DNA from 2 places in the Salmonella sp. FC25216 genome. Region 1 is predicted to be linked to the other one. Evidence: predicted binding sites of a transcription regulator. Region 1 holds the regulator's gene; the other holds the start of a gene.

Region 1 (16,347 bases):
TCGCCTTTCAGGCGCTTGGCATTGCGAATGTTGGCGTAGTCGACATGCAGACCATCGGCAATAACGCCGCAATAAATATCCGCTTCGTCCAGAATAGCGCCAGCAAGACCGGGCTCACGGCCTGTAATATATGGCATCGCGTTAAACAGGTGAGTCGCAAAGGTAATCCCGGCGCGGAAGCCCGCTTTTGCCTCTTTTAACGTCGCGTTGGAGTGGCCTGCGGAAACCACAATGCCTGCATTTGCCAGTTTAGCGATCACGTCAGCAGGAACCATTTCCGGCGCGAGTGTGACTTTGGTAATGACGTCGGCATTATCGCACAAGAAATCGACCAGCGCAGCGTCTGGTTTACGCACGAAATCAGGATTATGGGTGCCTTTTTTTACCAGATTAAGCCAGGGGCCTTCCAGGTGGAGCCCCAGCGCCTGGTGCGGATGTTTTTCCAGGTACTCGCGCATGACGCGAATGCCCTGTTTCATCAATTCGTCGCTGGTAGTGATAAGCGTTGGCAGAAAGTTAGTACAGCCCGATTTTTCATTGGCTTTCTGCATAATTTCCAGCGTTTCAACGCTGACAGCTTCTGCGGTATCGTTAAACTGCACGCCGCCGCAGCCGTTTAGCTGCACATCAATAAAACCGGGGGAGAGAATGGCCCCATTCAATGAGCGTTGTTCTATTCCCGGCGGCAGTTCGGCCATCGGACAAACGCGGTCAATCAGGCCATTAGCGACAACAAGCGCATGGTCATCAAGAATTTCGTGACCGGTATAGATCCGGCCCTGGGTTAAAGCATACATTCCGACCCCCGATATCAAAAATTTACCGCCCCGCGTTGACTGTTGGGGCGGAGACAACATTACAGACCTTTAATATTTTCTGCTTCTAATTCATTGAAGTATTTCAATGTTTTAACTTTAAGCTCCATTGTGGAGGGCTCATCGCATACCACAACCGCTTTCGGATGGAGTTGCAGGCAGCTAATGGTCCACATGTGGTTGACGTTGCCTTCAACCGCCGCTTGCAGCGCCTGGGCTTTCTGATGGCCCAGCACCAGAATCATGACTTCTTCCGCATCCAGCAGCGTGCCTACGCCTACCGTCAGCGCATATTTCGGCACCTGGTTTACGTCGCCGTCAAAGAAGCGGGAGTTCGCTACACGAGTATCATGGGTTAACGTTTTGATACGGGTACGGGAAGCCAACGAAGACGCCGGTTCGTTAAAGGCGATGTGACCGTCGTTGCCGACGCCGCCCATAAACAGATGGATTTTACCGTAAGAACGAATTTTTTCTTCATATTGACGGCATTCTGCATCAATATCCGGTGCATTACCGTTGAGAAGATTAATGTTTTCTGCTGGAATATCAACGTGATCGAAAAAATTACGATGCATAAAGCTGTGGTAGCTTTCCGGGTGCTCTTTCGGCAGACCGACATATTCGTCCATATTAAAGGTGACCACATGCTTAAAGCTGAGCTCGCCCGCTTTGTGCATCTCAACCAGCGCTTTATAGGCCGTCAGCGGCGTACCGCCGGTAGGCAGTCCCAGGACAAACGGACGATCGGCGGTCGGTTTGAACGCATTAATACGGTTAACGATATGGCGAGCGGCCCATTTGCCAACCTGTTCTGCGGTATTCAGGGGGATCAGTCTCATTCTTCACCTCAATAATCAATGTCAAAATTTGGCGGATCGTATTAAGCGTAACCTGGATATCCAGGGTTCGCGTTCAATCCGTCCTGATTTTTTGAATCATAAAATAAGTTTTCCGTGTTAGCCAGTGGATGGTAGGGGTGATTACGATATTTAGTGATTATAATCACAAAAAACACGCATTTAATTTGCGAGGCGAATTAATTTTTCACACACTCTGCAGGAGATGATCTCACCGTTCGATTACAGAACATCACGTTTTTAACGTTTGCAGCACAATAAAAAACGGCTTCAAAGAAGCCATATCGGCGTCTCGTAGGGGGAATAAGATGAATATTTTAGGTTTTTTCCAGCGGCTGGGTAGGGCGTTGCAGCTCCCTATCGCCGTGTTGCCGGTAGCAGCGTTGTTGCTGCGATTCGGCCAACCAGATTTGCTGAATATGCCGTTTATCGCACAAGCGGGCGGGTCTATTTTCGATAACCTGGCGCTGGTTTTCGCTATCGGCGTGGCATCCAGTTGGTCTAAAGATAGCGCGGGCGCGGCAGCGCTGGCGGGGGCCGTGGGTTACTTCGTCATGACCAAAGCGATGGTGACGATTAACCCGGAAATTAACATGGGCGTGCTGGCGGGGATTATTACCGGTCTGGTTGGCGGCGCGGTTTATAATCGCTGGTCTGGTATTAAACTGCCTGATTTTCTCAGTTTCTTCGGCGGAAAACGTTTTGTGCCGATCGCAACGGGCTTTTTCTGTCTGGTGCTGGCCGCTATTTTCGGTTACGTCTGGCCGCCGGTACAGCATGGCATCCATGCGGGCGGTGAATGGATTGTTTCTGCTGGCGCGCTGGGTTCCGGTATTTTTGGCTTCATCAACCGTCTGCTGATCCCAACCGGCTTACATCAGGTACTGAACACCATCGCCTGGTTCCAGATTGGCGAATTCACCAATGCCGCAGGCACCGTATTCCACGGTGACATCAACCGCTTCTATGCTGGCGACGGTACGGCGGGGATGTTTATGTCCGGCTTCTTCCCGATCATGATGTTTGGTCTGCCGGGTGCCGCTCTGGCGATGTATTTCGCCGCGCCGAAAGAACGTCGTCCGATGGTGGGCGGTATGCTGCTGTCTGTCGCGATCACCGCGTTTCTGACTGGCGTAACCGAGCCGCTGGAATTCCTGTTTATGTTCCTGGCGCCGCTGCTGTACCTCCTGCACGCCATTTTGACCGGTATCAGCCTGTTTGTCGCGACGCTGCTGGGTATCCATGCGGGCTTCTCTTTCTCGGCAGGTGCGATTGACTATGTACTGATGTATAACCTGCCAGCGGCCAGCAATAACGTCTGGATGTTGCTGGTGATGGGCGTTGTATTCTTTATCATCTACTTCCTGCTGTTCAGCGCGGTTATTCGTATGTTTAACCTGAAAACGCCGGGCCGCGAAGATAAAGTTGATGATATGGTAACGGAAGAAGCCAACAGCAACACTGAAGAAGGGTTAACGCAGTTGGCGACCAGCTATATCGCTGCGGTTGGCGGTACGGATAACCTGAAAGCGATCGATGCGTGTATTACCCGTCTGCGTCTGACCGTGAATGACTCTGCTCGCGTCAACGATGCGGCCTGCAAACGCCTCGGCGCTTCCGGTGTGGTGAAACTGAACAAACAGACCATTCAGGTTATTGTCGGCGCGAAAGCGGAATCGATTGGCGATGAAATGAAAAAAGTGGTGGCGCGGGGTCCGGTCGCGGCAGCGTCTGCTGATGCGGCTCACGTTGCAACACCTGCTCCGGCGCCCAAACCCCAGGCGGTGCCGAATGCGGTGACTATCGCTGAGCTGGTCTCTCCGATTACCGGTGAGGTAGTGTCGCTGGATCAGGTACCAGATGAAGCCTTCGCCAGTAAAGCGGTCGGTGACGGCGTGGCGGTGAAACCCACCGATAAAACTGTGGTTTCTCCGGCGGCGGGCACTATCGTGAAAATCTTCAACACTAACCACGCGTTCTGTCTGGAAACCGAAAAAGGCGCGGAGATCGTTGTCCATATGGGTATCGATACCGTCGCGCTGAACGGTCAGGGCTTCAAGCGTCTGGTAGAAGAGGGTGCAGAAGTAACGGCGGGTCAGCCGGTTCTGGAACTGGATCTGGACTTCCTGAATGCCAATGCGCGCTCCATGATAAGTCCGGTTGTTTGCAGCAATATCGATGACTTCAGCGGTCTGGTCATCAAAGCGGATGGTCACGTGGTGGCGGGTCAAACGCCACTGTACGAGATCAAGAGCAAATAATCGCTTCCTGGCCGGATAAGGCGTAAGACGCCATCCGGCGATATCACATAAAACATAAGCGGCAGAGGGAAACCTTCGCCGCTTTTTTTTACCGCAATTAGCCCCAATATTTTCTGCAAAGCCACTTTTTAAGTAACTAAAGGTTGTCAGTCTGTCCGGCTTATAAGATCATATGCCGTTATACGTTGTTTACGCTTTGAGGAATCCACGATGAGTGAGGCTGAAACCCGCCCGACTAACTTTATTCGTCAGATTATTGATGAAGATCTGGCGAGTGGTAAACATACCACTGTCCATACCCGTTTTCCGCCGGAGCCGAATGGCTATCTGCACATCGGCCACGCGAAATCTATCTGCCTGAACTTTGGCATCGCGCAAGATTATCAGGGCCAGTGCAACCTGCGTTTCGATGACACCAACCCGGTAAAAGAAGATATCGAGTACGTTGATTCGATCAAAAACGACGTCGAGTGGTTAGGCTTTCACTGGTCTGGCGATATTCGCTACTCCTCCGATTACTTTGACCAACTGCACGCCTATGCGGTCGAGCTCATCAATAAAGGCCTGGCCTACGTTGATGAGCTGACGCCGGAGCAGATCCGCGAATACCGCGGCACGCTGACCGCGCCGGGTAAAAACAGCCCGTTCCGCGATCGCAGCGTGGAAGAAAACCTTGCGCTATTTGAAAAAATGCGTACCGGCGGTTTTGAAGAGGGTAAAGCTTGTCTGCGTGCTAAAATCGACATGGCGTCGCCATTTATCGTGATGCGCGATCCGGTGCTGTATCGGATTAAATTCGCCGAGCACCATCAGACCGGCACGAAGTGGTGCATCTATCCGATGTATGACTTTACTCACTGCATCAGCGATGCGCTGGAAGGCATTACTCATTCTCTGTGTACGCTGGAGTTCCAGGACAACCGTCGTCTGTACGACTGGGTGCTGGACAACATCACCATTCCGGTTCACCCGCGCCAGTACGAATTCTCGCGTCTGAATCTGGAATACACCGTGATGTCCAAGCGTAAGCTGAACCTGCTGGTGACCGACAAACACGTAGAAGGCTGGGATGACCCGCGTATGCCGACCATCTCGGGTCTACGCCGTCGCGGCTATACGGCGGCCTCCATTCGGGAGTTCTGTAAACGCATTGGCGTCACCAAGCAGGACAACACCATTGAGATGGCGTCTCTTGAATCCTGCATTCGCGAAGATCTGAACGAAAACGCGCCGCGTGCGATGGCGGTGATCGATCCGGTAAAACTGGTTATCGAAAACTATCCGCAGGGTGAGAGCGAAATGGTTACCATGCCTAACCATCCGAATAAACCGGAGATGGGCAGTCGTGAAGTGCCGTTTAGCGGTGAGATCTGGATCGATCGCGCGGATTTCCGCGAAGAAGCTAACAAGCAGTACAAGCGTCTGGTGATGGGCAAAGAAGTGCGTCTGCGTAATGCCTACGTTATTAAAGCGGAGCGCGTAGAGAAGGATGGCGAAGGGAATATCACCACCATCTTCTGTACCTATGATGCCGATACGCTGAGTAAAGATCCGGCTGACGGACGTAAAGTGAAGGGCGTAATCCACTGGGTTAGCGCAGCTCATGCGCTGCCGATTGAAATTCGTCTCTACGATCGTCTGTTCAGCGTACCGAATCCGGGCGCCGCGGAGGACTTCCTGTCCGTTATCAACCCGGAATCATTAGTGATTAAGCAGGGTTATGGCGAGCCGTCGCTGAAAGAGGCGGTAGCAGGGAACGCTTTCCAGTTTGAGCGTGAAGGCTACTTCTGCCTCGACAGCCGCTATGCGACAGCCGATAAGCTGGTCTTTAATCGCACCGTGGGCCTGCGTGATACGTGGGCGAAAGCGGGCGAATAAGCGCAGCGCCATCAGGCAAACGCTGTAAAAAATACCTTGCCAACGCCGCATTCTGCGGCGTTTTTTCTCTGTATTTCTCAGTGGCTTCTCTTTTTTGTGAAGCGAATTAATTATTCTTCGAAAGTTATTATTCTGATAAATGCTTCTTAAGCTAAATGTTATTAGCATCAGGTCAACAGGAGACAATTATTTTCATTCGTATGGAAAATAAGTCAATTTTCTTTCTGACAGTCTGCTTTCCCCACCTGGAGTTGAATGTAACAGAAAGCGATAAAATATGTGCGGTTGCTCATATTATTACATACTGGTTACAGAAAGAGATTGATAATTCGCATCGCGAAAAATAGTCTGTTTAACGTAGTTAATGAGGTTTCTCAGCACTACTTTTTATTTTTATTTTTTCGCTGTTCGCTTTTGTCGACAGCAATTTATACGTCAAAGAGGATTAACTTATGCGTACGTTTAGTGGCAAACGTAGTACGCTGGCTCTGGCTATCGCCGGTATCACAGCAATGTCGGGGTGGATCGTTGTTCCGCAGGCGCAAGCCTCCGGCTTTTTCGACGATTCCACGTTAACGGGCGGCATCTATTATTGGCAGCGTGAACGCGATCGTAAAGATGTGACCGATGGCGATAAATATAAAACAAACCTTTCTCATGCGACCTGGAACGCTAACCTGGATTTTCAGTCTGGTTACGCCGCGGATATGTTCGGTCTGGATATCGCGGCGTTTACCGCGATTGAAATGGCGGAAAACGGCGACAGCGGTCATCCAAACGAAATTGCTTTCTCGAAAAAGAATAAAGGCTACGACGAAGACTATTCCGGCGATAAGAGCGGTATCAGTCTTTATAAAGCCGCCGCGAAATTTAAATATGGCCCGGTCTGGGCGCGCGCCGGTTATATTCAGCCTACCGGACAGACGCTGTTAGCGCCGCACTGGAGTTTTATGCCGGGTACCTATCAGGGAGCGGAGGCCGGCGCAAGTTTTGACTATGGCGATGCGGGCGCGTTAAGTTTCTCCTACATGTGGACTAACGAATATAAAGCGCCGTGGCATACCGAAATGGATAAGTTTTATCAGGCGGATAAAAAAACTAATGTGGATTATCTCCACTCTATCGGCGCGAAGTACGACTTCAAAAATGACCTGGTGCTGGAAGCGGCGTTTGGTCAGTCCGAAGGCTATGTTGATCAATATTTCGCGAAGGCCAGTTATAAATTTGATTTAGGCGGCAATCCGTTCACTACCAGTTACCAGTTCTACGGCGCGCGCGACAAAGTAGATGATCGCAGCGCGAATGATATTTACGACGGTACGGCCTGGCTGCAGGCGCTAACCTTCGGCTACAAAGTCGCGGAAGTGGTTGACCTGCGTCTGGAAGGCACCTGGGTGAAAGCGGACGGTCAGCAGGGCTATTTCCTGCAACGTATGACGCCAACCTACGCTTCTTCAAACGGTCGTTTGGATATCTGGTGGGATAACCGTTCCGACTTTAACGCTAATGGCGAAAAGGCGGTTTTCTTCGGTGCGATGTATGACCTGAAAAACTGGGACCTGCCAGGATGGGCTGTGGGCGCGTCTTACGTTTACGCCTGGGATGCCAAACCGGCAACCTGGCAAAGTAATCCGGATGCTTACTACGACAAAAACCGCACTATCGAAGAGTCCTCATACAGTCTGGATGCGGTCTATACCCTGCAGGAGGGGCGCGCCAAAGGCACCATGTTCAAACTGCACTTCACTGAATACGACAACCACTCCAATATTCCAAGCTGGGGCGGTGGTTACGGCAACATCTTTCAGGATGAGCGTGACGTGAAATTTATCGTTATTGCGCCATTCACTATTTTCTGATGTCAGATGTGGCAGGCTGCAGGTCTGCCGCGCTGTTGAGGAACGACCTATGAAAAAAATTTTACTCATCGCCAGCATGACCGCCGGTTTGACGGCCTGTGCGTCATCAACCACGCCGGAAGAAGATAGCCGCCTGAAAGAGGCGTACAGCGCCTGTATCAATACCGCACAGGGCTCGCCTGAGAAGGTAGAGGCCTGCCAAAACGTGCTGAATGTGCTTAAAAAAGACCGCAAACACCAGCAATTTGCTAATGAAGAAAGCGTACGGGTTCTGGACTATCAGCAGTGCATTCAGGCGACGCGTATGGGTAACGATCAGGTGATTACGGCTGACTGCGATAAGGTCTGGCAGGAAATTCGCAGCCATAATAGCGCGCGATAAAGCTTTTTATTGCTGCCCCCGGACGGGGCATTTCCCGTCCGGGGCTTTTTCAGGCTTTATTTTCTGCCGCGATATAGCCGCGACTCAGACGCACAAACAGCATCGCCGTCGCGGCAAGTCCACATAACGCCGCGCACATCAGCCACCAGCCGGGCGAGCTTTTATCGCCGGTTAATTTTACCAGCGCGGTAGAAATGGCCGGCGTCAGGCCGCCAAAAATCGCCGTCGCCAGGCTAAAGGCCAGCGAGAAACCGACGGTACGCACATAGACTGGCATCACTTCGGTTAACGCCGCGACCATTGCGCCGTTATACATGCCAAAAAAGAAAGAGAACCACAGCAGTACCAGCGTCATGCGGGTAAAGTCGGGCGCGGCGGTCAGCCATTGCATGACAGGCCAGGTGGTGATCAGCGCCAGTAAAGTAATGCCCATTAACACGGCGCGACGGCCAATCCGGTCGGAAATCGCGCCACCAATGGGTAACCAGATAAAATTGGACACGCCCACCAGCATGGTGACGATCAAACTGTCCCGCGCGCTGAGATTAAGCACGGTTCTGCCATAGGTCGGCGTATAAACGGTGATAAAATAAAACGTTGTGGTGGTCATCGCTACCAGCAGCGTTCCGGCCGTAATAATGCGCCAGTTTTTGGCGATAGTAGCAAAGATTTCCCTGGTGTCGGGGCGATGCTTGCGTTGTAAAAACGCCTCTGTTTCTTGTAATGAACGACGTAAAACAAAAATCAGCGGAATGATCATACAGCCGATAAAGAACGGAATTCGCCAGCCCCATTCCGATATCGCGTCGTGTCCCAGCGTGAGATTCAGGCTATAACCAATCAACGCGGCAACAACGATCGCGACCTGCTGACTGGCGGATTGCCAACTGGTATAAAATCCTTTATTGCCTGGCGTTGCGATTTCGGACAGATAGACCGAAACGCCGCCTAACTCAACGCCTGCAGAAAATCCTTGTAATAACCGGCCCAGCAGCACCAACGCAGGTGCCGCCAGGCCGATCGTTTGGTAGCCGGGGACGAGGGCGATGAGCAACGTACCGCAGCCCATAATCGCCAGTGTCACCATCAGCCCTTTACGACGTCCGATTCTGTCAATATAGGCGCCAAGCACAATCGCGCCGATGGGGCGCATTAAAAAACCGGAGCCAAAGACGGCAAAGGTCAACATTAATGAGGCAAATTCGCTTTCCGCCGGAAAAAACGTTCTGGCGATATAGGTGGCGTAAAATCCGAACAAGAAAAAATCAAACTGTTCAAGAAAATTGCCGCTTGTCACGCGCAGTATTGCGCCGAACGTGCCGGCGCGCGATGTTGCAGGTGTGTGTTGTGCCATAGGGTTTGCTCTCCACTGTCTTTATTGTTTTATGGGTAAGATGCTGCGGGTCAGTTGCCTGTATCCCCCGCATGTTTTCCGCGTCGCCTCTCAACTGCCCATTTGAGTAAGGCCGCGCAGCGGAAAAATCCGTGGGCGAATTTTCCGTAGGGAAGGGTGAGAAAGAGTGCCATCACCACGCCTAAATGGAGCGCCAGCAGTATGCCCATTCCGCTGGTGTCTCTGCCTGCCAGCAGCGCCAGCCCGGTAAGACTGGTTAAGAACAGAAGCAGAATAAAGCCGCGATCCATTGGTTTCTGGCGCGCATCGCCATGTAACGGCGACCGCCGCAGATTGAGCCATAGTAGCCCCGCTGGGCCGATAAGCAGACCGATACCGCCCAGCGTGCCAAGCATGACCGGCAGGCTAAAGAACGGGTAGGGCGCTTCCCAACCGGCGACGTAGTGATAGCCCGTCGCCACGACTGTGGCGGCAAAACAGAGCATAAAACCGTAAAAGGTAAAGTGATGAAAGCGACGGCGTAGCAGCGTGAACGCATCATCCGCTTCGTTACAGCCTTTGCCGTGTCCACCATCGAGATATTTCAGCGTTAACGCATTGTGCGAAGCTTCCGCAATCTCCGCCGAACGCGGTACGCCCGGCGAGATCTCACGCCAGAAGCGGATTAGGCCCACCATAAGCAAACCGATTGCCAGCACAAAAACTGAGCCAAACATCCATGCCAGCAGGCTATGCGGAAAAATTTGATAGAAGTCACCGGCCAACGGCGGATGAATTAGCGACCCTTTCAGCGCCATCGCCAGTAATAAAAAGAGCGTCAGACCGACTATCAGCGCCAGCGCGACGGTGATCCCCGCCCGACGGTATAACGCGCCAAAAGCGGCAGGCTGGGCATACTGTTGATATGTTTCCAGGCGGACTTGCGCCATCGCTTTCGGCACGTTAATGGCAAATTCATGGGGCGGTGCGTACTGGCACGCGTGCAGGCAGGCGCCGCAGTTATGACATAAATTCGCCAGATAATGAACATCGGCTTTACCGAATTCGAGTCGCTGGGTCATCGCCGGAAATACCGCGCAAAATCCTTCGCAGTAGCGACACGCGTTACACACTTGCATGACGCGTTCGACCTCAGCTTCCGGTTCGGTAAGTACGGTGGTCTCAATGATTAATTTTTCAAGCTGTTTCATGATGCGCCTCCTTGTGCGCCGCGCGGGCGGCTTCTATCCCCGCAATGCGGCCAAAGGTTGTGCCGATAGACATGCCTACGCCTGCGGTATACCCCTTGCCCAGTACATTTCCTGCCATCATCTCGCCGGCAACAAACAGGTTGCGGCTTGGATGACCGGCAAAATGTACGGCGGCACGTTCATTGACTTTCAGGCCCAGGTAGGTAAAAGTGATTCCGGGTCGCAGCGCATAACCGTAGTAGGGCGGTGCATCAAGCGGGCGCGCCCAGTGGGTTTTCGCCGGCGTCAGGTTTTTGGTGGCGCAGTTATCAAGCAAGGTATGATCAAAATGACCGGGTTGGCAGGCCTGGTTATACTGCGTGACGGTGCGGGTAAATTTTTCCGCGTCCAGCCCCAACTGGCAGGCCAATTCAGCCAGCGTATTGGCCTGCGCGCCAGGAAAAACCGGCGGCATAAAGTGGCCGATGGCTTTGCTGTCAATAATCGAATAGCCAATTTGTCCTGGCTGTTGAGCAACCAGACGCCCCCAAATGGCGTAACGCTTCGGCCAGAAATCTTCGCCTTCATCATAAAAACGTTCGGCGTCGCGATTCACGACAATACCCAGCGATACGCAATCAACGCGAGTACAAATACCGCCGTCGTACAGCGGCGCCCTGGCATCAATCGCTACGCAGTGCGACTGGGACGGATCGCCAATGATATCCGCGCCGGCATCCATCATAAATTTGAGCAATACGCCCTGGTTAAAACGCGTGCCACGAATCAGAAAATTATCCGCGGGCCATTCGCCGCGCGCGTTTTCTCCCCAGGCCTTCCGCAGCCATTCACGATTTGATTCGAAACCGCCAGCCGCCAGTACGCAGGCTTTGGCAGTAATACGTTCGTTGCCCGCCAGCGCTGCTACGAATTCGCCGTCATGAAGTTCAAGCGCATGAACCGGCGTGTTATAACGAATCTGCACGCCCAGCCGTTCGGCGCTACGGTAATAGGCATTGACGAGCGCTTTCCCACCGCCCATAAAAAATGCATTAGTGCGCGCGACGTGGAGCGCCCCCGATAGCGGCGGTTGAAAGTTAACGCCATGTTTGCGCATCCAGTCGCGGCATTGCGAAGAGGTGCGAATGACCAACCGCGCCAGCGCTTCTTTGGTGTTGCCGTCGGTGACGCGCCACAGATCCTGCCAGAACTCCTCTTCAGGATAGCGTTCCACCAGCACATCCTGCGGCGCATCATGCATACAACGCAGGTTTCGTGTATGCTGAGAGTTTCCGCCGCGCCATTCCCGCGGGGCAGCCTCCAGCAGCAGAACCGATGCGCCCGCTTCCCGTGCGGTCAGGGCGGCGCATAATGCGGCATTGCCTCCGCCTATCACCAGTACATCAACCATCTTATGCTCCCGTACCATTTAACTATTTGTTAAATTTGTAATTAAAATGTATACGGATAAATAAGCGGCGCGCTATCAGGTAGCGCTAAACAGGGGTTTAGTAAGCGTAAAGGGTAGCACCTGGCCATTCGCCAGCGTCGACTAACTGACGCATGACTTTGGTGAGTACCACTCTGGCGGCAAGACCGGCGGGCGTCAGCTCATCATCCGACAGGCTGACTAAAAAGTTGGGGCGGCTGAGTATCGGATTATGGACGCCGATCACGCGTAGCGCGTCGTTATCCAGATGAGAAATCGCCGCGCCGGGCTGTAACGTGGCGCCAAGGCCGTCGCGCACGGCGCGCATCAACAACGCCAGGCCGTCAATTTCCGCAACGATATCAACGTTAAGCGCATGTTCCTGGCATACAGCGTCCAGCCTGCCGCGCAGTCCGTGTCCCTGGCTCGGCATAATGAGCGGAATGTCTGCCAGTTGTTCAGGCGTGATCGGGTTATCAGGAAGCGCCGCCAGCAGGGCATGGGAGCCAATCAGAAAAAGCTGTTCTTCAAGGATCGGTCTGGCGCTCCAGCGCAGGATTTTATCTTTTTGAAAGACAACGGCTAAATCAATCTGGCGGGTATTAATCATTCTTTCCAGATTACCGGACAAGCTTTCCACCACATGCAGTCGGACATCGGCATAGTTTTCCTGCATGGCATGGATAAAAGGTATACCCAGTATGGAGGCGGTACTGGGGGCCATTCCTACGCTCACATGACCGGAAAGACGTGCTTCTCTTGCGGCGAGAATCGCGTCGTCGGCATGACGCAGGGCGAGTTGTGCCTGTGAATAAAAGGCCAGCCCGGCGTTGGTCGGCGTTACGCCGCGCGAGGTGCGCTGCAACAGACGGATGGCAAGCTCGTTTTCCAGACGGGACATCTGCTGGCTTAAGGCTGAAACGCCAATATCAAGATCCTGCGCGGCGCTACCCATACTGCCGGTTTCAATAATACGCACGAAATAGCGTAACTGGCGAAGCTCCATTCCTGCTCTCCTGAGATGCGATAGCGGTTTTTTTACATTAAATCAACATCAAGCAGCAGGAAAGAGGAGGATATAAAAAAGCCAACCGGGCGGTTGGCTCTTCGAAAGATTTATACTTATTTGGTCGCGTCATCGTGCGCGTGCTCGTCTTCGCGGCAGTCGCCTTCAGCGCAGTGGCCGTAAAGATAGAGGCTGTGATTAGTTAAACGAATACCGTGTCTCGCCGCAATTTCACGCTGGCGCGCTTCAATAGAATCATCACTAAATTCAATCACTTTTCCACAGTCAAGGCAGATAAGATGATCGTGATGATGCTGTTGCGTCAGTTCAAAAACGGATTTACCGCCTTCAAAATTATGGCGGGTCACGATACCGGCATCGTCAAACTGGTTCAGCACACGGTACACGGTTGCCAGACCGATTTCTTCACCCATGTCGATCAGGCGTTTGTATAAATCTTCCGCACTGACGTGATGGTTATCTGGTTCCTGAAGAACTTCCAGAATTTTTAAACGAGGAAGCGTTACTTTCAGGCCAGCCTTCTTTAATGCGGTATTGTTGTCAGTCATGCGGAATCTGTCCTGTTGCTAAACGATTCACTTCATTAGAGAAGTGACAGAAATTGCACTCAAGATAATGCGTATCATTATAGGACTGCCATGCCGAAATGAAAACCGCAAGTCTCTCGCAGATGTTAATAAAACTGTGGTTTTGCCTGCAAATTCTGGCGCCACCTGATTACACCCGGACATTGTACAGGGATGGGTGTGAAAGTTACAAATTTGTAGCAATTATTTTGATTGGTCTTGTCTATTGATGCGGCGCAGACGTAATGCTGCGCCGCATAAGATTAGGCGTTGAGGATGTCGTCGAGGTGCAATTCAGCCGAAATTTGCTTGACCCATTTTTCAACACGCTCGGCGGTCAGTTCAGGCTGACGGTCTTCGTCAATCGCCAGGCCGACAAAATGATCGTCATCAGCCAGACCCTTAGAGGCTTCAAAATGATAGCCTGCGGTTGGCCAGTGACCCACAATCGTGGCGCCGCGCGGCTCAATAATGTCGCGAATAGTGCCCAGCGCATCACAGAAGTATTCCGCGTAGTCTTCCTGATCGCCACAGCCAAACAGCGCCACCAGCTTACCGTTAAAGTCAATCTCTTCGAGAGTCGGGAAGAAGTCATCCCAGTCACATTGTGCTTCGCCATAGTACCAGGTTGGGATGCCCAGCAGCAGAATGTCATACCCTTCCAGGTCTTCTTTACTGCTTTTTGCAATGTCATGCACATCGGCAACGTCTTTACCAAGCTGTTTTTGAATCATTTTTGCGATATTTTCGGTATTACCGGTGTCGCTGCCGAAAAAGATGCCAGTGATTGCCATGAGTAAAATAACCTCTTGAAACTTATTGAAATGGTGGTGGCGAATTGCCCACGGATAAGGGCAATCATAGCAGAACAGGCAGATATGCGGAAACAGCAATCACGCGGGACTGCACGCTCTGCTACACGAAATATGAAACAAAACTTGTTTTCAGACTAAACCCTGGCCGCGCAGCGCCATAAGCTGCTTCATTAACATTTCTTCAATGAGCTCGCTGCGGCTAATGTTGCGCGCTTCGGCCAGTTCATTCAGCGCGTCAACAGCTTGTGCGTTGAGTTTTAATTCGACACGCTTGAGGCCACGAACTTTGTCGCGTTTTAACTGGTTACGCTTATTGATGCGTAACTGTTCATCGCGCGAAAGCGGATTCGTTTTAGGTCGTCCCGGGCGACGCTCGTGCGCGAACAGATCTAATGTCGTACGGTCCGTTTGTTCTTTGGCCATGATTTTGGTGACTTCGGGGGAAACAATCAGCCAGGCTTATGCCCGGATGGATAGCGCGCCATCATACATCAGCGAGGAAGCGACGCCAACGCCCGCGCGCGTAATCGCGCACAGGCGATGAGTTTTTAATCAGTTAGCGCTTATCGTGCAGATAACGGCGGATGGCGCGCAGAACCGCCTCTGGTTTTTCGGCATGTACCCAGTGGCCCGCGCCGGCTATCACATGCGCGCGCGCCAAAGGGAATTGCGCCAGCAGCGCGTCGCGGTACGCTTCGGTCACGTACGGCGAGTTACCGCCTGGAATAAACAGCGCCGGATGTTCCCAGGCCGGAATGGTTTCCCAGCCGACGATATACGGATACTGCTCCCATAATACCGGAACATTAAAACGCCATTCGCCTTCAGCCCAGGATTTTAACAGAAACTGGATCACGCCTTCTTCGTTAAGATGCTGGCGCATAATACCTGCCGCCTGTTGGCGGGATGTAGCGTCGGATTCGCTTACGGCGTTAATGGCCGCGAAAATGCGATCGTGGCGGCGAACGTGATAATCCACGGGGGCGATATCAATCGCGACCAGACGATCGATGCGATCGGGCGCCAGCGCCGTCAGCGCCATTACCGCTTTTCCGCCCATGGAATGACCAATAAAAGTCGCTTTCTCGATCTGCTGCGCGTCAAGCGTATCCAGCAGATCCTGGGCCATTGCCGGATAATCCATGACCGGATCGCGCGGCGATAAACCATGATTGCGCATATCGACCTGAATAATGTCGTGATCGGTCACCAGATCGCGCGCCAGTACGCCGAGGTTGTCCAGGCTGCCAAACAGGCCATGAACGAGAACGATGGGGGAATTATTGTGCAGGTTTTGTGCAGATTGCGCTCGGATATTTAATTTCATGGCAAAGTTCTTTTTTTCGCTCTGTCGGGTTAGGGTATTATGTTGACCATTCTGCCACTGGGCTGCAACCTCTAAGGTTTACTCCGAGTTTTTTTGTCAGCCGGGCTTAACGCTATCCGCTGTTGGGATTTGTTCCTATAATCCCAATGACTTGTATTCAGCAAAGACATCGCACTGGATTAAGATGAAAACGATTGAAGTTGATGATGAACTCTATAGCTATATTGCCAGCCACACCAAGCATATCGGCGAGAGCGCATCCGACATTTTACGGCGTATGTTGAAGTTTTCCGCCTCTACACAGCCAACTGCTTCGGCACCGAAAGGGACGCCTGCGGCGCAACCCGTCGCAGAAGCGAAACCGGTCAATCCGGTAAAAGACAAAGTTCGCGCGATGCGTGAGTTGCTGCTGTCTGACGAATATGCCGAGCAGAAAAAAGCGGTCAATCGCTTTATGCTGATTCTGACTACACTCTATTCACTGGATCACCACGCGTTTGCGGAGGCGACGGAGTCGTTGCATGGCCGCACGCGCGTCTATTTTGCGGCGGATGAACAAACGCTGCTGAAAAATGGGAATCAAACTAAACCTAAGCACGTTCCCG
Region 2 (16,347 bases), on a different contig from region 1:
GCGGAGGCGGCCTGTGATGTTTCTTTCTCGTCGGCTTATCGTAAGCTGCCTGCTTCTGGCGGCAGGCTGCCTGGCCATTGGCTTATGGAGTTTGCAACGCGGCGCCGTGCCTCTTGATACCGGGCAGATTATTGCCGCGCTGCTGGGCGACGCGCCGCGTAACATCACCCTTGTCGTAACCGAATGGCGGCTACCGCGCGTATTAATGGCGCTGCTGATTGGCGCTGCGCTTGGCGTCAGCGGAGCGATTTTCCAGTCGTTGATGCGTAACTCGCTAGGCAGCCCTGATGTGATGGGCTTTAATACCGGCGCCTGGAGCGGCGTACTGGTCGCAATGGTCCTGTTTGGCCAGCATCTTACCGCGATCGCGCTGGCGGCAATGGCAGGCGGTATCGTCACGTCATTGATTGTCTGGCTGCTGGCCTGGCGTAACGGGATTGAAACCTTCCGGCTGATTATCATCGGTATCGGCATCCGCGCTATGCTGGTCGCCTTTAATACCTGGCTTCTGTTGCAGGCATCGCTGGAAACGGCGCTCACCGCCGGCTTATGGAACGCCGGGTCGCTCAACGGTCTGACATGGGCGAAAACCTGGCCTTCGGCGCCGCTGATTATTGTGATGCTGACAGGCGCCGCGCTACTGGTACGTCGCATGCGGCTGCTGGAGATGGGCGATGACAGCGCCTGCGCGCTGGGTGTTAGCGTGGAACGGTCACGCCTGATGATGATGCTGGTGGCGGTGGCTCTCACCGCCGCCGCAACGGCGCTGGCTGGCCCCATCTCGTTTATCGCCCTTGTCGCGCCGCACATCGCCCGCCGCCTTAGCGGCACAGCTCGCTGGGGATTAACCCAGTCGGCGCTGTGTGGCGCCTTATTACTACTGGCCGCCGATGCGTGCGCGCAGCAACTGTTTATGCCTTACCAGCTTCCGGTGGGCGTGGTCACCGTCAGCCTCGGCGGTATTTACCTTATCGTCTTGTTAATTCAGGAGTCCCGCAAAAAATGACCGAATCCGTAGCCCGTTTGCGCGGCGACCAGTTAACTCTGGGTTATGGCAGCTATACCGTCGCAAAAAACCTTAACGTTTCGATTCCGGACGGCCATTTTACCGCCATCATCGGCCCTAACGGCTGCGGCAAGTCAACTCTGCTACGCACGCTAAGCCGTCTAATGACGCCCATTGACGGCCATGTCTGGCTGGATGGCGAACAAATACAGCGTTACGCCAGTAAAGAGGTGGCGCGGCGAATCGGTTTGCTGGCGCAAAACGCCACCACGCCGGGCGATATCACCGTACAAGAGCTGGTCGCCAGGGGGCGTTATCCACATCAGCCCTTATTTACCCGCTGGCGTAAGGAAGATGCCGACGCCGTCGCTAATGCCATGCGTGCAACGGGTATCACTTCACTGGCGACGCAAAGCGTAGATACTCTGTCCGGTGGCCAACGCCAGCGGGCGTGGATAGCCATGGTGCTGGCGCAGGAAACGTCCATCATGCTGCTGGATGAGCCGACGACGTGGCTGGATATTAGCCATCAAATTGATTTGCTGGAATTGTTAAGCGATCTCAACCGCGAAAAAGGCTATACGCTCGCCGCCGTCCTGCACGACCTGAATCAGGCTTGCCGATACGCCACCCATTTGATTGCATTACGCGAAGGTAACATTGTGGCGCAGGGTGCGCCGAAAGAGATTGTTACCGCGGAGCTTATCGAAAAAATCTATGGCCTGCGCTGTATGATTATCGACGATCCGGTTGCCGGTACGCCGCTGGTTGTACCGCTGGGGCGGCAATAGTCACCCACACATATGAAAAAGCCGGATAATCACTATCCGGCTTTTTGGTGTAAATCAGACTAACCGTTCATCTATCGCCAGCGCGTTTTCCATTTTACGCGAGACCATCGCATGACGCAGTAATACGCCGCCACAGGCCATCATACCGCCAATTAGCGCCGCCAGGATAATAATGTTCGCTTTACCCGGACCATCCTTTTTCACTGGCAGAGACGGCGACAGTTGATATTCAAACGGGGTAAACGTCACGTCGCTCACATTCATTGCCACCAGTTGTTCAACATGGTATTGACGGTTACGCAAATCACCGTTGATCTCGGCTATGTCCGTTACCCCTTTTTCAATTTCCAGTTTGCGGGAAATACCATCCGCGCCGAGGGAAATAGAGTAATCCGGATCATCTTTTACCGCCTGGCCATTGCTGTAAACCGGTTTCTTAATTCCGGCGGCATTGGCTATTTCCAGCGAATAATGAAGACGTTGAATATTGGCATCAAGTTGATTTTTGAGGCGCACCCGATCCATCGCCAGCTTTTCCTGCTCATAGCGGGTTTTGATTTCCAAGTGGTTACGAATATTTTCCAGCGTCTCTTTCACGACGATAGCAGAGATGTACTGAATATAGCCAGCCAGCACCTTTTGCGCTTCTTCCCGCGTCGGTGCGGTAAAACTCAGCGTCCACGACGTGAATAACGACGTTTCATTTTTCTTGCCAACATTGCTATCCACCGCTTTCATTTTTTCGCTCAGCGCGACAATCGCCCGATGAAGATCCTGCTCGTCTATTTTCGCACCTTTTAATTGATCCATGACATACGGAGAAGAACGAAGATATTCTTCCAGCAGCAACAGCGAGCTAAACTTTTTAATGAACAGATTAAATACACCAACCCGATCAACGCTTACATCCATATCCAACACGCGCAGCGTGGTCAACGTTCTCTCCAGTCCCTGCCACTGTATCGATTCCGCCGGTGTGATAATTGCCTGGCTGGTCCATTTTTGCGGTAGCAGAAAGGACAGGAGCAACCCCATACACGCGAAGGCAAAAACGGTAACAAGAATACGACGCTTCGCCTGCCATAACACATCCATAAGGCTAAACAAATCGATTTCATGACTGTTGGCGGGCGGCAGTGGGTAACCTGCAAATTGCTGATTTTTTTCTTGATTTATATTAAGAGATGACATGCCGTATGACCTGAAAACTTTATCCAATGAAAAAACACCTTCCTGTTGGAGATTCTAACAGCAAGTAAGAATTATCTGAAACAATCTTTGCACGCCAGCGTCAGAAAAGCACAATACTCGGAATTGAACTTGCCTGCAGCATGTATCACTTATGTTAAATGAATTAATAGTTGCAATAAAAAACCCATAATTACTAATTATTATGGGTTTCGCGATTTAATTTGTTAAAAGCAAAAGCAATGCCCGTTATTTATTAATTAGCTTACAGATGATGGGCCCAATAGCTTCAAAAGCGGCGGGCGAAATAATATCCACATGCGCGCACGGCTGGCGATAAATAGCCAAAGAGTCTATCCACGGTGACCAGCTCTGTTCTGGCGATACGCCTTCCGGCACTGTTTTATCCGCCACAAAAAGCGTAGCATGTCCATCAAACGGTACGCTATGCGCCGTCGTCAGCAAACGGACGGCATCAGCATAATTGCCTTCAATAGCGGCAAATAAGGCTTCGGATGCATTTCCCTGCTGAGCGGCGACAAACGCCGCGCGTTCGCGTTCAATTTCCGACAGCACGTCCGGATTAAGGCCATTCGCCTCTTTTTCCCGCCAGTTTTGTGTTTCCGGCGGCCAGGTGTCCAGTAATCCCAAAAACGCCACCGTTTCGCCGCGCGCGCGCAACCGGGCGGCGATCCCTTGCGCCAGCGTCCCACCCAGCGAATAGCCTAATAAATAATAAGGGCCATGCGGCTGCCGGGCGAGCAATGTCACCAGATGATGTTCACATACCTCATCAAGGGTGGTTGCGGTTTGCATAGGGCCAGCGGGGCGCGGCGACTGAATCCCCATAATCGACCACGACGGGCTGAGATAGCGTGATAATACGCTAAATTGCCAGGCGAACCCCGACGCCGGATGGAAACAGAATAACGTTGGACCATCGCTTTCACGCAGCGGCAACAGCGGCCCGAACCCCAGATTGCGCGAGCATTCATCATCGTCAGTATCGAGCAGCTTGCTCAATTGCGCCACGTCAGATGCCACCATCACCTGTCCCGGCGTCACCTGGCGGTTAAACGTCTGGCTTAGCTGTGCGGCCAGTTTCATCGCCAGCAGCGAGTGTCCGCCCAGCGCAAAGAAATCACTTTCAACATCGTTAATCTCACAGCCCAGCAGGCGGGAAAACGCCGCTGCGACAGCAATCTCCGTTGCGGACTGCGGCGCACGCCCTTTCACGCGCGGCGTCAGGTCCGGCAGCGGCAGGGCTTTGCGATCCAGCTTGCCATTAGCGCTAAGCGGCAAACTGGCAAGTTGCAACAGCACAACCGGCACCATATGCGCGGGAAGTTTTTGGCGTAATTTTTCCTGCAGCGCCGGTAAATCCAGCGGCAAACCGGAGTGAGAAACCAGATAGCCGACCAGTTGCCGGGCATCTCCGCCCGTCGCCGCCGCCTGATTAAAGACACAGGCATGCGCTACCACCTGTTCAACATCCGGCAGCGTTTGCATGACGCGGTCAATCTCACCCAGTTCAATACGTTGACCACGAATTTTGAGCTGATCGTCGCTGCGCCCCAGATATTCCACCGCGCCGGAATCCAGCCAGCGCGCCACATCCCCGGTACGGTACATTCGTTCGCCTGGCGCAAAAGGATCGGCGATAAAACGGCTGGCGGTAAGATCCGGACGCCCCAGATAGCCCTGCGCCAGTTGGATACCGGTGAGATAGAGATCGCCAGCCACGCCCGGCGGCACCGGCTGCATATGCGCATCGAGTATACGCAAGCCGGTATTCCAGACGGGATAACCAATCGGGATGCTGTTGCCGTCAATGGCCGCCAGCTCATTACCGCAGGCCGGATACCAGCTCACATCCACCGCGGCCTCCGTCGGCCCGTACAGATTGTGTAGCGGCGCGCCGGTTAACGTCTCCCATTCGCGGCACAGCGCCGTCGGCAGCGCCTCGCCGCTACAGAAAACCCGCTTTAAGGAAGCGCAACTTTTTTCAGCCGACGCTGGCGTTAGCGAGGCAATAAAGGCCGCCAGCATCGACGGTACAAAATGGGTGGTCGTGATGCCGTATTGCGCAAAAAACCGCTGCATCGCGAGCGGGTCGCGGTGCGCTTCCGGCTCGGCCATCACCAGTTTCGCCCCGGCGATAAACGGCCAGAAAAACTCCCATACTGAGACGTCAAAACTGCACGGCGTTTTTTGCGCCACTACATCATCCGCCGTCAGCGGATAGTGATCCTGCATCCACAGCAGCCGGTTCACTATCGCCATTTGCCCCACCATCACCCCTTTCGGTCTGCCCGTCGAACCTGAGGTGAAAATGATGTAAGCGGTATGATGCGGTAACGACAGCCCCAGCGGAGTCGCGTCACTGATCGGTAGCGGTTCGCTATAGCTCAAATATTCCATCCCCGGAATATCGTGAAAGCGCGCCAGCTGCGCCTGAGTCGTAATTAACAGTTTCGGCTGCGCATCCTCCAGCATCATTCGTAGCCGATCGTCAGGATAACCGGTATCCAGCGGCAGCCAGGCGGCACCCGCCTCGACAATACCATGCAGCGCTAAGGTCAGGAAAACCGACCGCGGCAATGCCACCGCCACGCTATCGCCAGGCTGAACGCCGCGTTCCCGCAGCGCGTGCGCCAGCGCCACAACCTGTTCGCGCATTTCACGGTAGGTAAAGTGATAATGCGCATCTACCAGTGCGGAAGCCTCTGGCGTTTTTTGCGCCTGCTGCGCCACCAAATCGCTGAGCGTGGCGACGGGAATAGTTACCACCGTATTATTAAGGTGTGTTAATTGCGTTTGTTCTTCCGCCAGCAGCATTTGCGCATCGCCACAGCGCAGCGCCGGGTTATCAGCAAACTGCGTGATAAGCGCCATCAACCGTAAGGCATGGCGGGAGAGCGTGGCGTCATCGTAACGCTGTGCATTCGCCAGCAATTCAATATCCAGACCACCGTTTTCATCCGGGAAGAGCGCCAGTTCAAGATCGTTAACCGGCCCCGTCGCCAGGGTATGGGTTTGCGCCTGTATGCCAGGAAGATCCAGATGATAATCAAACACTTTTATATTGAGTACCGGGCCAAATAGCGGTGCCTCCCCAGCGGCTCGCCCGCTATCGCGTACAATCTGTTCGGCGTCGTAACGCTGGTGGCGGCGCATTTTCTTTAACTGCGCCGCAAGACGCTTCGCCAGCGTTGGCAGGTCTTCCGTTGCATTAAGGTTAATCGCCAGCGGCAAAACGTTAAGGACCGGCCCGGTCGCCGTTAACGCTGCCGAGCCCATCCGCCGCATAAAGATAAATCCGGCGGCGTAATCCATCCGCCCGCACAATCGTCCCAGCCACAAGGTCACCAGCGCCAGGGCAAGATCCGCTCGCGGTATCTCAGGCATGTGCGCCGCCAGTTGGCGAAACGCCCCCTCCGGCGCGCTCAATTTCATACGCAGAATATCCGCGCTCGCCGATCGCCCCGGCAACGGCGCGGCAGAAATTGACGCTGGCGGCGGCAGCTCGCGACGCTGCTGCGCCCAGAAGGCGCCATCACGCTGCCAGGCCTCGCTCTGGCGATAGCGCTGATACTCTTCAACCACATCCGCAAAGGGGGTAAAAGGCGAATCCGGCGTAGGGGCGCCGCTCTGCCAGGCGCAATAAATCGTCGCAATCTGGCGGGTTATCGCCGGGAAACTAAAGCCATCCACCAGCAAATGGTGATAGCGCTGATACCAATACCAGCGGGTATCATCAATGCGTATTAACTGGTGAAACGCCAGCGGCTTACCGCTATCTGCGCGCAGGTTTTGCCGTAAGTCCGCCTGCATTAACGCCAGCGCCGCGTGATGCGGATCGGCCTGGTCGCGTAAATCGACAATCGCGGGCTCGCCGAACGTGCGCTCGGGATCGATCCATTGCCAGACCTCGCCATTCTCTTCGGTAAAACGCATCTGTAGCGTATCCGCCTGCTGCATCCCTACCGCTACCGCTTTTGCCAGCAAGGCGGCATCCAGCTCGCCGTTCAGTTCCACATAGTGCGCCACGCTCCAGACGGAGGGTAAATCAGAGAGTTTTTCCGCCATCCAGATCCCCGGCTGGGCGGCGACTAACGGTAAACGCTGCGTCATTTCGCCTCCTGCTTATCGGCATAATGCGCCGGATTCAGTGTTGTCCAGCGCGTATTAAGCCACTGCTGGCACGCGTCCTGCGATTGCGGTTCGCATACCACGTCCCAGCCTGCGGGAAGCGCGCACTCTGCTGGCCAAAGGCTGAATTGACGCTGCGCATTTTGCAGCATATAAAACTGTCCCTGCAGATTATCGAAGGGATTACTGAATTCCATACTCAACTCCTGTCGTGGACATGTGCCCGATTAAAGCGTGTCGATAAGCGGCTGCCAAAGCAGCATCAGCCCTTGCGTTAGCCCGCCGCGCCAACAAAGCGCATCGTGTCCGCCGTCAACCTGACGCCAGAAAATGGACTGCTGCGAGGTATTCAGTTGGGCATAAAGCGCCTGATTCGCCTGAAAAACGATCGGCTCACGCACGCCGGCTTCCAGTACGATGCGCAGTCCGCGCGCGCATAATGCGCCGGTTTTCAGTCGGGTAATCACCTCCCCCTCCAGCGAGTTGACGCGATGGGGCCACCAGAAAGATCCTGACTGGCTCAGTACACAGCCAAAACGCGTCGGCCAGTTCAGGCCGGCATACAGCGCCGACAGGCCGCCAAAACTCTGTCCGGCAACCACCGTTCGCCCGGCATCATCGCTAAAAGGCGTCACCGCTCTGACTTGCGGCAACAGTTCCTGCTGCACCGCCAGCCAGAAGTCGTCATTGCAGGGCAACTCCTGGCTACGGTGTTGAGTATCAATCGCGTCAATCAGCAGATAGACGGCGCCGGGAAGAAGATGTTGATGAGTCAGCGAGGCGAGCGCGGGCCAGGCGGGCATACTTTCCGCCCAGAATTGACCGTCCAGCAGAATAGCCAACGGTCTTTCTTCCGGCGCCTCATCTCCGGTCGTCAATATCCATACGCGGCGGGAGTTGCCCAGACGTTCGCTATGCCACTGCATCCTCAAAGGCGGTGAATACGGCGTTTCAGGGCGATCCCATCCCGGCTGAAGGGGCGCATCCGGCATTTCCAGCGCCGAAACCGCATGACCACGCCCTCCCCGCCAGCTTTGTGAATTAAGCGGGTCAGCAATCGCCTGCGGTAATAACTGTCGCCAGCCTTCACGCAGTACGTTTCGATCGGGCGTTTCGCCCGGCGCAAAAGCGGCAAAAACGTCATCGCGTTCGGTAGGAATAAAACAGTAGCTGCCGCGCCAGTTAGCGCTAAGCACCGTGCTCCAGCGCCAGACATCCGTTCCGGCAATACGCGCCATCGTCTGAGGCTGCGCGTTTTGATGATGATCGGTCACGCCAGTGATGTAGACCCAGACACGCCGTATCGGGGAGTGTGTTTCATTTCCCTGCGGGTCGCGCCACCAAAAAGTGACCCGATAATTTCCGTTTTTTTCCCGTACCCATTCCGGCCCGGTTTTGGTCCTCCACCAGGCCTCACTTCCCGTCGCCAGCGCCTCTTCCATTATAACCCTATGTTTATTATGAATTTTTCATATGAATAGCGAAATATATTGATAATATTATTGATAACAATTTGCATTTGCAATAGCGTATTGTCGCGCTATGGGAAGCGCGAACACAATTTCACCACCCGACCAATGCCTTTGACGGGCGCCTGGGCTTATGTGGCTAAAGAAAAGCAGGATATACAATGAACAAGAAGATTCATTCCCTGGCCTTACTGGCCAATTTAGGGATTTACGGGGCCGCTCTGCCCGTGATGGCGGAAGAGAAAACCGATAGCGCTGCGCTCAACAATGAAGATACCATCGTGGTGACTGCCGCCCAGCAAAACCTACAGGCGCCAGGCGTATCCACCATCACCGCCGATGAGATCCGCAAAAATCCGCCCGCGCGCGACGTATCAGAAATCATCCGCACCATGCCGGGCGTGAACCTGACCGGCAACTCCACCAGCGGTCAGCGCGGGAATAATCGCCAAATCGATATTCGCGGCATGGGGCCGGAAAACACCCTTATCCTGATTGACGGTAAACCCGTTACCAGCCGTAACTCGGTACGTCTGGGCTGGCGCGGCGAACGCGATACCCGCGGCGATACCGCGTGGGTACCGCCGGAGATGATCGAACGAATTGAAGTGCTGCGTGGTCCTGCCGCCGCACGTTACGGTAACGGCGCAGCGGGTGGCGTGGTCAATATCATTACCAAAAAAGGCAGTAGCGAGTGGCACGGTTCCTGGAATACGTATTTCAACGCGCCGGAACATAAAGACGAAGGCGCGACCAAACGCACTAACTTTAGCCTGAACGGCCCGCTGGGCGGGGATTTTAGTTTCCGTCTGTATGGCAACCTCGATAAAACGCAGGCTGATGCGCGTAATATTAACCAGGGGCATCAATCTGAACGTACCGGGAGTTACGCCGACACGTTACCGGCAGGGCGTGAGGGGGTAATTAACAAAGATATCAACGGCGTGGTTCGTTGGGATTTTGCTCCGCTTCAGTCTCTGGAGCTGGAGGCCGGTTACAGTCGCCAGGGCAACCTCTATGCCGGCGATACTCAGAACACCAATACGAACCAACTGGTGAAAGATAATTACGGAAAAGAGACGAATCGTCTTTATCGGCAAAACTACTCTCTGACCTGGAACGGCGGCTGGGATAATGGCGTAACCACCAGTAACTGGGTGCAATACGAACATACCCGTAACTCCCGTATGCCGGAAGGCTTAGCAGGCGGCACCGAAGGGATTTTCGATCCAAAAGCGTCGCAAAAATATACCGATGCCGATCTGAATGACGTCACCCTACACAGCGAAGTGAGCATTCCTTTTGATCTGCTGGTCAATCAAAACCTGACGCTGGGTACCGAATGGACCCAACAGCGTATGAAAGACATGCTCTCCAACTCGCAAACCTTTATGGGGGGAAATATCCCGGGTTACAGCAGTACCAATCGTAGCCCCTATTCAAAAGCGGAAATTTTCTCTCTGTTTGCCGAAAACAACATGGAACTGACCGACAGCACCATGCTGACGCCGGGGCTACGTTTCGATCATCACAGTATTGTGGGGGATAACTGGAGCCCGTCGCTGAACCTGTCGCAAGGTCTGGGGGATGACTTTACTCTGAAAATGGGTATCGCCCGCGCTTATAAAGCCCCGAGTCTGTACCAGACTAACCCGAACTATATTCTGTATAGTAAAGGTCAGGGCTGTTACGCGACTGGCGCTGGCACCGGCATCGGCTGCTATATGATGGGCAACGATGATCTGAAAGCCGAAACCAGCATCAACAAAGAGATTGGTCTGGAATTTAAACGCGATGGCTGGCTGGCCGGCGTCACCTGGTTCCGCAATGATTACCGCAATAAGATTGAAGCGGGTACGGTGCCGTTGCAGCGTATCAACAACGGCAAAACGGATGTCTATCAGTGGGAGAACGTGCCGAAAGCGGTCGTTGAAGGTCTGGAAGGCACGTTAAACGTACCGGTTAGCGACACCGTAAACTGGACAAATAACGTTACGTATATGCTGCAGAGCAAAAACAAAGAGACCGGCGAACGCCTGTCGATTATTCCACAGTACACGCTTAACTCAACCCTGAGCTGGCAGGTACGTCAGGACGTTTCTCTGCAATCGACCTTCACCTGGTACGGCAAACAAGAGCCGAAGAAATATGATTATCAGGGGAAACCCGTTACCGGAACAGATAAGCAAGCGGTCAGCCCATACAGTATTGTTGGCCTGAGCGCGACCTGGGACGTGACCAAAAACGTCAGCCTGACCGGCGGCGTGGATAACCTCTTTGACAAACGTCTGTGGCGTGAAGGTAATGCGCAAACCGTTAGAGATACTCAAACTGGCGCCTATATGGCAGGCGCTGGCGCGTACACCTATAACGAACCGGGCCGTACGTGGTATATGAGCATTAATACCCATTTCTGATGCCAATCTTCCCTCCCTCGTTCGGGGGAGGGAGTTTGAAAGAGACCATGCTGACATCCCATTTTTCCCTTCCCTTTGCCGAACACAGGCTGCATATCGTCGACTTTGATGCGAGCAGCTTTCATGAACACGACCTGTTATGGCTTCCTCATCACGAGCGGCTCCGGTCTGCCGGACGCAAGCGTAAAGCTGAACATTTAGCAGGCCGCATCGCCGCCGTTCATGCGCTACGCAAGGTGGGTGTCAGGACGGCGCCCGGTATTGGCGATAAGCGACAGCCGCTATGGCCGGACGGCGTATTTGGCAGCATCAGCCACTGCGCGTCAACGGCGCTGGCAGTCATATCCCGACAGCGCATCGGCGTTGATATAGAAAAAATCATGAGTCAGCATACCGCGACAGAACTGGCGTCATCCATTATTGATAGCGATGAGCGCCAAATTCTCCAGGCGAGCTCGCTCCCTTTTCCGCTTGCCCTGACGCTGGCTTTTTCCGCCAAGGAGAGCGTTTATAAAGCCTTTTCAGACCACGCCACACTACCGGGATTCGATAGCGCAAAAATTACTTCGCTTACCGCCACGCAAATCTCGTTAAATCTGCTGCCAGCCTTTGTCACCACGATGGCTGAACGTATCGTCCATATAGGGTGGTTCCAGCGTGATAATAGCGTTATTACGCTCTGCTCCTGGAATGACGCGCTTTCCCCACAACAGGAGCGCTCCCGCTTCTATACTTAGCGCAATAACCCGATAAATGAGATCGCTATGGTGCTGAATGATTTTCACGTTTCTGAACCTTATACGCTTGGTATTGAGCTGGAGATGCAGGTGGTCAACCCGCCAGGCTACGATTTAAGTCAGGACTCTTCTACGCTGATTGACACCGTTAAGCCCCAAGTTACTGCGGGAGAAATTAAACACGATATCACCGAAAGTATGCTGGAGATGGCCACGGACGTCTGCCGCGACATTGACCAGGCGGCGGCCCAGCTTTCTGCCATACAACACGTTATTTTACAGGCGGCGTCGGAACACCATCTCGGCATTTGCGGCGGCGGTACGCACCCTTTTCAAAAATGGCAGCGTCAGGAGGTCTGTGATAATGAGCGCTATCAGCGCACGCTGGAAAATTTCGGCTACTTAATTCAACAGGCGACGGTTTTCGGCCAACATGTCCACGTCGGCTGCGCGAATGGCGACGATGCGATTTACCTTTTACACGGGCTGTCGCGTTTTGTGCCGCATTTTATTGCGCTCTCCGCCGCGTCCCCCTATATGCAAGGCTCTGACACCCGTTTTGCCTGTGCGCGTCTGAATATTTTTTCCGCTTTTCCCGATAACGGTCCCATGCCGTGGGTCAGTAACTGGCAAGAATTTGCCGGATTATTTCGTCGTCTGTCTTACACCACGATGATTGACAGCATCAAAGATTTGCACTGGGATATCCGCCCCAGCCCTGCCTTTGGCACGGTAGAAGTTCGGGTGATGGATACGCCGCTCACCCTTGATCATGCTATCAATATGGCAGGGCTGATTCAGGCGACCGCTCACTGGCTGCTGACCGAACGTCCCTTTAAACCGCAGGAGCAAGACTATCTGTTATATAAATTCAACCGTTTTCAGGCCTGCCGCTATGGTCTGGAGGGCGTGCTAACCGATGTCTATACCAGCGACCGCCGTCGGCTGGCAGATGATACGCTGCGTCTGCTGGACAACGTTACCCCCTCTGCACGCAAGCTGGGCGCCGACAGCGCAATTGACGCGCTACGTCTGCAGGTGAAAAAAGGCGGTAACGAAGCGCAATATATGCGGGAGTTTATTGCCGACGGCGGATCGCTGATAGGCCTGGTACAAAAACATTGTGAAATCTGGGCGGGACAATAGACAGCATATTTGCCTTACCAGGCGATATCCCGGACAATGGTGTTTTAACTTACGTTTAACAAAACCATGAAACACCCGCTTGAATCATTGATGACCGCTGCCGGTATTTTGCTGATGGCGTTGCTCTCCAGCCTGCTATTGCCCGCCCCTTCGCTCGGCCTTGCGCTGGCGCAAAAGCTGGTCGGGATCTTTCATCTTATGGATCTCAACCAGCTTTATACTTTGCTGTTTTGTTTATGGTTTCTGCTGCTCGGCACGCTGGAATATTATGTTATTCGCTTTATCTGGCGGCGCTGGTTTTCGCTGGCCGATTAAACATTTCAATGCGTACGGCCATGCTTTTCTTTGCGATAAGCGCCTGGCGGCAGGTTGAACGTGCGGGTAAAAATGCGCGTAAAGGTTTGCTGCGAATCAAAACCATACTTGAGACAAATATCATACACTTTCTGGTCGGTGTCGCGCAGATCGCGCGCCGCCAGTTTTAGCTTCCGTTCACGCACGTAGCGCCCCAGACTCTCCCCTTTGTACTGCATAAAAAGGCGCTGCAAATGCCACTTGGAATACCCCGCATGACGGGCAATATCATCAATACGTAACGGCTGATTCAAATTATCATCAATCCACTCGACAATCGTGTCGATAACCTGAGCGGAAATGGTCATCGTGCTCTCCTCTCTATCAAACTCGTCAACGGCTCCCACACCGCACATTTACTGCAATAGCAATAAGCATAGTAATAACCACACAAATTGTGAGATGGCTTATGGCATGGCCTGCAATACGCTTTTCCACCACTTCACGCGGATAGCCCTTGATTATGAGTGAGTAAGCACTCATTATAGAAAGCAAAGATACGCCGTCAAGGTACTTTTCAAAGGTTGACATTCACCGTTGCGACGTGAGAACAGGCATGATTCAATCGTGTTTTTACAGACATAAGGGTAACGTGTAGTGGCTCGTCCGAAGAGTGAAGATAAAAAACAGGCATTACTGGAAGCGGCAACCCAGGCAATAGCGCAATCCGGCATCGCCGCCTCAACGGCGGTGATTGCGCGTAACGCAGGCGTTGCAGAAGGAACATTGTTTCGCTATTTCGCGACCAAAGATGAGCTGATTAACACGTTGTATTTGCATTTAAAGCAGGATCTCTGCCGGTCAATGATCATGGAGCTGGATCGATCCATTACCGATGCCAAAACGATGACCCGTTTTATCTGGAACAGTTATATCAACTGGGGCCTGAACTATCCCGCACGGCACCGGGCGATCCGTCAACTGGCCGTCAGCGAAAAGATCACCAAAGAGACGGAACAACGGGCCGACGATATGTTCCCCGAACTGCGCGATTTATGTCATCGCTCCGTTTTGATGGTGTTTATGTCAGATGAGTACCGCGCCTTCGGCGACGGCCTTTTTCTGGCACTGGCCGAAACGACAATGGATTTCGCCGCGCGCGATCCCGCTCGCGCTGGCGAATTTATTGCGCTGGGATTCGAAGCCATGTGGCGCGCGCTGACTCGCGAGGAGCAATAATGGACGGTCACACACTGCACGCCTGTGCAAAACGCTTTGCGCTGGAACTGCCTTTTACCGAACACTGCTGGCCTTTCGGCCCACAGTACGATGTGTTTAAAGTCGGCGGCAAAATATTCATGCTTTTCACTGAACATCACTGCCGTCCGCTGGTGAACCTAAAGTCGGACCCGCAAAAATCTCTGTTGAATCAGCAAATTTACCCCAGTATTGTGCCTGGCTATCACATGAATAAGAAACACTGGATTTCAGTCTATGCAGGCGAGGATATCACCGTCTCGCTACTCAACGATTTGATAAATGACTCATGGGATCTGGTGGTAGATGGGTTACCCAAACGAGAGCAACAGCGCCTGCGGCCGCGCTGATGCAATACTCGTCGCAATAATCGTTTCGCATTTTCCACCCTTATCTTTTTGCCGATAACCCGGTACCCTGCTGATACAAAAGGGTACTAAACCAACCAGGAGCATTTATGGACATCGTTTCTGTCGCCTTAAAACGCTACTCCACCAAGGCGTTCGATCCCAGCAAAAAACTGACCGCCGAAGAAGCGGATAAAGTAAAAACACTGCTACAGTACAGCCCCTCCAGCACCAACTCCCAGCCGTGGCACTTTATTGTTGCCAGTACGGAAGAAGGCAAAGCGCGCGTCGCAAAATCCGCTGCCGCCAATTATGTGTTTAACGAACGTAAAATGTTGGACGCATCCCATGTCGTCGTGTTTTGCGCAAAAACCGCAATGGATGACGCATGGCTTGAGCGCGTCGTCGATCAGGAGGAAGCCGATGGCCGTTTCGCTACGCCGGAAGCTAAAGCGGCAAATGATAAAGGTCGCCGCTTTTTCGCCGATATGCACCGCGTCTCGCTAAGAGATGACCATCAATGGATGGCGAAACAGGTTTATCTGAACGTCGGCAACTTTCTGCTGGGCGTCGCCGCGATGGGTCTCGACGCCGTCCCCATTGAAGGTTTCGACGCTGACGTGCTCGACGCCGAATTTGGTCTGAAAGAAAAAGGCTATACCAGTCTGGTGGTGGTGCCGGTCGGCCATCATAGCGTCGAGGATTTCAATGCCGGGCTGCCGAAATCACGTCTGCCGCTTGAAACCACACTGACGGAAGTCTGAACCTCTGCCTAAGCCGGACGCCCGTCCGGCTTTTTCACTTTCTGCCAGGTTCCCCAATGATAAATGGCGCGAAGTGCCAGGTTTTACATCACTAGTGTTAACTTATTCCTGCAATACACTGAAAAAGAATAACATTTAAAACTGGCACGCCGTTTATTTTACAGCAACGCAGTGTCGGCCCGTAACCATCCACTGACTACCCGCTGCTATATGTGAAAGGCTGAGTATTAATATTTGCGCATCGTAAGGGCCGCTTGCTGGCGGCGCCAGCATTGCCGAACGCCAGCCAGAAAGATAGCTTTAATACGAATCCTGGCTCGCCCATCACAACTGGAACCATGCAGGCGCTCAAGTCCGCTTTTTGTTGTCAGTGAGGGAAATTTTCATGGCGAATAATCACGATTATCGCGGATATATATACAATATACACTCATCGCGGTAAGAAATATTTAACCTGAAATTCTAATATATTAGAATACAGAATTGAATAATCAATTGGTTGATGTTTCTCATCAATTGCTTGCGTCTGAATTTTTAAAATAGGATCTTTAGTACTTATATGAAGAACACTTGCAATTTCAGGTGTTGGAAATATTGGAGAAAATGTTTCAAAAGTACCAATAATTTTAACATTACATTCATTTTCAATATATGAGAATTTAGATTTTTTCATATGTGAGACTGTTAGTTCCGGGAAACGCCCTACAGATAGCCAGGTTTCTTCTAACTGCGCGAGTTTATTATCAATAATACGCAATCGTTTTATATAATACACTGGT

What was found. The regulator Fur, encoded in region 1, represses iron uptake genes when iron is present. The targets are predictions, from matches to a motif close to ATAATAATGAGAACNACTATCAA.
Region 2: the regulator Fur is predicted to act here: its motif matches at 8,634-8,656, upstream of fes (enterochelin esterase).

What each region holds. Positions count from the first base shown of each region.
Region 1 covers NZ_JBDGON010000014.1:22,165-38,511, reverse strand. Annotated here, with positions in the region: partial or broken gene nagA (N-acetylglucosamine-6-phosphate deacetylase) at 1-797, opposite strand, end outside; gene nagB (glucosamine-6-phosphate deaminase) at 857-1,657, opposite strand; gene nagE (PTS N-acetyl glucosamine transporter subunit IIABC) at 1,984-3,936, shown strand; gene glnS (glutamine--tRNA ligase) at 4,147-5,814, shown strand; gene chiP (chitoporin ChiP) at 6,267-7,673, shown strand; gene chiQ (ChiQ/YbfN family lipoprotein) at 7,723-8,055, shown strand; gene tcuC (tricarballylate/proton symporter TcuC) at 8,105-9,409, opposite strand; gene tcuB (tricarballylate utilization protein TcuB) at 9,460-10,599, opposite strand; gene tcuA (FAD-dependent tricarballylate dehydrogenase TcuA) at 10,586-11,989, opposite strand; gene tcuR (tricarballylate utilization LysR family transcriptional regulator TcuR) at 12,087-13,013, opposite strand; gene fur (ferric iron uptake transcriptional regulator) at 13,130-13,582, opposite strand; partial or broken gene AC3G3F_RS21090 (fur leader peptide) at 13,575-13,660, opposite strand; gene fldA (flavodoxin FldA) at 13,864-14,394, opposite strand; gene ybfE (LexA regulated protein) at 14,545-14,838, opposite strand; gene ybfF (esterase) at 14,972-15,742, opposite strand; gene seqA (replication initiation negative regulator SeqA) at 15,927-16,347, shown strand, end outside.
Region 2 covers NZ_JBDGON010000007.1:3,966-20,312, forward strand. Annotated here, with positions in the region: gene fepD (Fe(3+)-siderophore ABC transporter permease) at 1-17, shown strand, start outside; gene fepG (iron-enterobactin ABC transporter permease) at 17-1,006, shown strand; gene fepC (iron-enterobactin ABC transporter ATP-binding protein) at 1,003-1,797, shown strand; gene wzz(fepE) (LPS O-antigen length regulator Wzz(fepE)) at 1,852-2,988, opposite strand; gene entF (enterobactin non-ribosomal peptide synthetase EntF) at 3,235-7,119, opposite strand; gene AC3G3F_RS14815 (MbtH family protein) at 7,116-7,334, opposite strand; gene fes (enterochelin esterase) at 7,365-8,579, opposite strand; gene AC3G3F_RS14825 (TonB-dependent siderophore receptor) at 8,768-11,023, shown strand; partial or broken gene entD (enterobactin synthase subunit EntD) at 11,071-11,776, shown strand; gene AC3G3F_RS14835 (YbdK family carboxylate-amine ligase) at 11,788-12,906, shown strand; gene AC3G3F_RS14840 (DUF1158 family protein) at 12,973-13,221, shown strand; gene AC3G3F_RS14845 (RamA family antibiotic efflux transcriptional regulator) at 13,227-13,568, opposite strand; gene AC3G3F_RS14850 (TetR/AcrR family transcriptional regulator) at 13,858-14,439, shown strand; gene AC3G3F_RS14855 (MmcQ/YjbR family DNA-binding protein) at 14,439-14,807, shown strand; gene nfsB (oxygen-insensitive NAD(P)H nitroreductase) at 14,915-15,568, shown strand; gene AC3G3F_RS14865 (GntR family transcriptional regulator) at 15,999-16,347, opposite strand, start outside.